Regions from separate parts of the Symbiobacterium ostreiconchae genome, predicted to be linked through region 1. Evidence: a T-box and tRNA genes for the amino acid it is inferred to sense, from the RefSeq annotation. Region 1 holds a T-box; the other holds one or more tRNA genes.

What was found. The T-box of region 1 lies ahead of leuS (leucine--tRNA ligase). A T-box ahead of a tRNA ligase gene usually reads a tRNA of that ligase, here a tRNA-Leu.
Region 2: it has a tRNA-Leu gene. The T-box ahead of leuS (leucine--tRNA ligase) is inferred to sense a tRNA for this amino acid. The anticodon was not compared.

The regions. Positions count from the first base shown of each region.
Region 1 covers NZ_AP042454.1:1,394,354-1,396,798, forward strand. The annotation lists gene ACZ5UM_RS06975 (sodium-dependent transporter) at 1-784, shown strand, start outside; gene ACZ5UM_RS06980 (MetS family NSS transporter small subunit) at 787-924, shown strand; T-box leader at 991-1,228, shown strand; gene leuS (leucine--tRNA ligase) at 1,291-2,445, shown strand, end outside.
Region 2 covers NZ_AP042454.1:1,918,296-1,920,740, reverse strand. The annotation lists partial or broken gene ACZ5UM_RS09295 (zf-HC2 domain-containing protein) at 454-516, opposite strand; gene ACZ5UM_RS09290 (RNA polymerase sigma factor) at 506-1,132, opposite strand; tRNA gene ACZ5UM_RS09285 (tRNA-Leu) at 1,394-1,481, shown strand; gene ACZ5UM_RS09280 (response regulator) at 1,706-2,068, shown strand; gene ACZ5UM_RS09275 (ATP-binding protein) at 2,065-2,445, shown strand, end outside.

The DNA of each region.
Region 1 (2,445 bases):
CGCCTACTCCAGCTACCTGCCCGAGGACTCGGACCTCGCCAACAACGCTTTCATCACCGTCTTCTCGAACTCGTCCTTCGACCTCATGGCGGGGTTTGCGGTCTTCTCCACCCTGGGCTACGCCGCCCTGAAGGCCGGCGTGCCGTTTGAGGAGATGGCCGTGGCGGGCCCCGGCGTGGCGTTCGTCGCCTTCCCGAAGGCCATCTCGATGCTGCCCGGCCCCTTCTGGCTCCAGTCGCTGTTCGGCGTGCTCTTCTTCGCGGCGCTGCTCCTGGCCGGCATCTCGTCCTCCATTTCGATGATGGAGTCGTTCGCCTCCGCCGTCATCGACCGGTTCGGCGTGGACCGCCGGAAGCTGCTGGGCTGGTTCTCCATCATCGGCTTCCTCTTCAGCTCCCTCTTCGCCACCGGCGCCGGCGTGCACATCCTGGACATCGTCGACCACTTCGTGGGCAGCTACGCCATCGCCGTTCTCGGCCTGGTGGAGGCCATCGTGCTGGGCTACGTCATGGGCACCGCCCGCATCCGGGAGCACGTGAACCTCACCTCCGACATCCGGGTCGGCATGTGGTGGGACGTGCTGGTCAAGTACGTCACCCCGGTGCTCCTGGGCTACAACATCCTCTCTAACTTCGTCAGCGAGTTCCGGGAGCCCTACGCCGGCTATCCGACCGGCGCCCTGGTCCTCTTCGGCTGGACGGTGGCCATTGCCATGTTCACCTTCTCCCAGGTGATGCAGTGGCGCTCGCAGCAGCTTGACCTGACCGGCAAGGGGGTGGGCTAACCATGCCGCAGACAGGCCTCCTGCCCGGTTCCCTGGCCATGCTGGTTTTCGGCATCCTGCTGCTCTGGGGCGGGCTCGCGTTCTTCATCACCACCGCGCTGCGGGCCGAACAGGCGCGGGCCGCCCAGAGGAAGAAGTAGCATTCGCAGGTTTTTCTTGACTTCCGCCTCTGGCCTTGCGATAATAGAGGACGATTCACACAAGCGTCAGAGGCCATGACGGGGAGCAGTAGCCGGTTCGACGCTTCCAGAGAGCCGCCGGGCGGTGCGAGGCGGCAGCGGCCGGACGGCGAACCTCGCCCCTGAGCCGTACGGGTGAACCCCTGAAGCCGACTTCAGGGCCGCAGCCCGTGCCGGGAACGGCCCGTTACAGCCGCCAGAGGCGGGCCCGGTGCGCCGGGCCAAGCAGGGTGGTACCGCGGGAGCAATGGCTCTCGTCCCTTCACAGGGGACGGGAGCCTTCCAGTTTTTCAGCCCCGTCTGAGGCAGAGGAGGTCCAGCTGCAACATGGCAGAGGAACGCTTCGATTTCCGTGAGGCAGAACCCCGGTGGCAGCGCCGGTGGGAGGAGCAGGACATCTACCGGGTCGAGCGCGACCCGAGCCGGCCGAAGTACTACGCGCTGGCGATGTTCCCGTACCCGTCCGGCAAGCTGCACATGGGCCACGTGCGCAACTACACCATCGTCGACGTCATCGCCCGCTACCGGCGGATGAAGGGGTACAACGTGCTGCACCCCATGGGGTTCGACTCCTTCGGCATGCCGGCGGAGAACGCGGCCATCCAGCACGGCGCCAACCCGGCGGTGTGGACCCGGGAGAACATCGCCGAGATGACGGCGCAGCTGAAGCAGCTGGGGTACTCCTACGACTGGTCCCGGGCGGTCTACACCTACCGGGAGGACTACTACAAGTGGACCCAGTGGCTCTTCCTGCAGTTCTACAAGCGGGGGCTGGCCTACAAGAAGACCGCTCCGGTCAACTGGTGCCCCTCCTGCCAGACCGTGCTGGCCAACGAGCAGGTGGAGGACGGCCGGTGCTGGCGCTGTGATTCCGAGGTCACCAAGAAGGACCTGTCCCAGTGGTTCTTCCGGATCACCCAGTACGCGGACGAACTGCTGGATGACCTGAAGCTGCTGGAGGGCGGCTGGCCGGACCAGGTCCGCGTCATGCAGCACAACTGGATTGGCCGCTCTGAGGGCGCGCGGGTCGAGTTCACCCTGGAGGCCACCGGCGACAAGATTCCCATCTTCACCACCCGTCCCGACACGATCTACGGCGTCACCTTTATGGTCGTCGCGCCGGAGCACCCGGTGGTGGAGAAGATCTGCACCTCCGGCCTGATTCCGGAGGAGCGGGTGGCCGCCATCCGGGCGTTCCAGGAGAAAATGAAGCACCTGACCGAGATCGCCCGCACCTCCACGGAGGCGGAGAAGGAGGGCCTCTACACCGGCCTCGATGTCACCAACCCGTTCAACGGGGACAAGGTGCAGCTCTGGATCGCCAACTACGTGCTGATGGATTACGGCACCGGCGCCGTGATGGGCGTGCCGGCCCACGACCAGCGGGACTTCGAGTTCGCGCGCAAGTACGGGCTGCCGGTCAAGGTGGTCATCCAGAACCCGGAGCACACCCTGAAGGCCGAGGAGATGACCGAGGCCTAC
Region 2 (2,445 bases), 520 kb from region 1:
CGGCGGCTGCGCTTCAGGCCCGTTCGCCGGATGATGCGCTGGTTCTGCCGTGTCAGATGTGGCGGGCGGTGGCAGTGTGCCCGGCACCTCTTCCGTGCCCACGTGCGGTTCGGGCGCGACCGCGACCGACTCCCCAGGTGGCGGCTCGACCTGCGCGACAGGCGGCCCAACCCGGTTCAGGCCGGCCACGCCGATCACGAAGGCTGCGGCTGCAGCCGCCGGAATCGCCCATCGCCTGAAAGAAGGAAGCCGCGACCGGCCTCGCCCCGCCCTGCGTGCGCTCGCGATGGGCGGATCCTCAGACACCAGGCGCTGGTGAAGCTGCGCGTGGAACGTGGAAGGAACCTCTACGTCATCCAGGGAAGCGACCAGTGCAACCGTCTGCCGGAGGGCGTCCACTTCTGCCGCGCACCAATGGCACCGCCGGAGGTGCCGCTCCACACGCAGCAACTCTCCGCCGGACAACTCCTGATCGATGTACGCGGACAGGAGCGGGCGTACTCCGTCACAGTTCATGGGCTTTTCCCCTCCTAGCCCTGTAGACGACTCTCGGCGACAAAAGTTCCAGGCTCATGAACTTTTCTTTGAGGGCGCCCCGCGCCCGGCTGAGCCGCGACTTCACCGTGCCCAGGTTGAGGTCCAGCGCCTCGGCGATTTCATTGTATGAGTACCCCTGCAGCTCACGCATGACCAGCACGACCCGGTACTCCTCGTCGAGCTCCAGGATGCTCTCCTGAACCGCCCGCTGCAGCTCGACCCGCTCCAGGGCCTGCTCCGGCCCGTCGGCAGTGTCGGCGATCTGCCGGGAGACCTCGCCGTCGTCCATCTCGACGGCCTGATCCAGGTAGGTGACCTTCTGCCGCTTGCGCCTGCGCAGTTCGTCAAGACATGCGTTGTTGACGATGCGGTACAGCCATGTGGCAAAGGAGGAGTCGCCCCTGAAGTCGGCCAACGAACTGTATGCACGAATAAAGGCTTCCTGGGCGATGTCGGAGGCGTCCTCATGATTGCCGGTCAGCCGGTAGGCGATGTTGTACACCGTCTTCTCATGGTGGCTGATCAGCTGCTCGAACGCCTCAACGTCCCCCCGTTTCGCCCTTTCTACCAGGAGTTCGTCGAGGGATTTGGACACCAACTTCACTCCTCCCCCTGTGCGGGGCAATGTTCCAGACGCATTTATGGGGCACGAAGTTCCAACCCTATACTATACCGTGCATCGCGTTCACGCTGCAAAGGTCAGAAGACGGAAGGACTGGGTGCAGGTCTGCGTTTTCGAGGATACTTCGGTAGAAGCGCCCCGTTTCCCTGCGCGCACGGGGGTGTGGCACGATTCGGCAGCGGCGCGTTTCTTGCCAGCCGGTCCCTTGATGTGCTATCATATCGAAGCACTCAGGCCGAAGTGGTGGAACTGGCAGACGCGCTCGACTCAAAATCGAGTGGGGTAACCCCCCGTGCGGGTTCGAGTCCCGCCTTCGGCACCACGTGGCAACAGGGCTGCAGGGTTTACCCCTGCAGCCCGCTTCGCGCAGAGGGGAAGACTCATTTATAGCTACAGTTCCCGACGTTCAGGGCAGAAACGGTCTATAGGGTCTGGACTGTAGATCAAAACTGATCCGCACAAAGGCGCTGGATACTGGTACACTGAAGACATAGTCCCTGAACCCGATCGGGGACCGCCGCGCCCCGGAGATGGAGGGATACACCCATGGCACATATTCTGGTCGCGGACGACGACCTTGACATTGCACGGCTGGTCGCCTTTCAGCTCAAGTACAGCGGCTACGAGGTCACCCTGGCCCACGACGGCACCGAGGCCCTGGCCCGGGCCCGGGAGGCCGCTCCCGACCTGATCCTGCTGGACTGGATGATGCCCGGCATGGACGGCCTGCAGTGCCTCACGGCCCTGAAGCGCGACCCGGCCACCAGCAGCATCCCCGTCGTGCTCATGACCGCCCGCGCCCAGCAGGCGGACGTGCAGGCGGGCATCGCCGCCGGCGCCGCGGCCTATCTGGTCAAGCCCTTCGAACTGGATCACCTGATCCGCACGGTCAAGGAGGCGGTCGGATGAACCAACCGGCTTACCGCTGGGACACCGGCCTTCGGCTGCGGGTCTTCGGCCTGCTGCTCTTCCTGCTCTCCCTGCTGGTCGGGCTGGGGGTCATCCTGACCTTTACCTTCACCCAGCTCAACTCCTTCCAGGAGCGGGCCAGGCTCACCCAGGAGAACGTGCGCCGGGCCGAACAGGTCGCCACGCACTTTGCCGAAGTGACGTCCGCCCTGCGGGGCTACGTGTTCACGGGCGACGAGACCATGCTGGAGCCGTTCGAGCCCAAGATGAACGAGCTCACCGAGCTGCTGTCGGACCTGGAGGCAAGCGTCGCGGCCGACCCCGAGCAGGTCAGGCGGGTCCATGAACTCCGGGGGCTGATCGAGACCTGGCGCAGC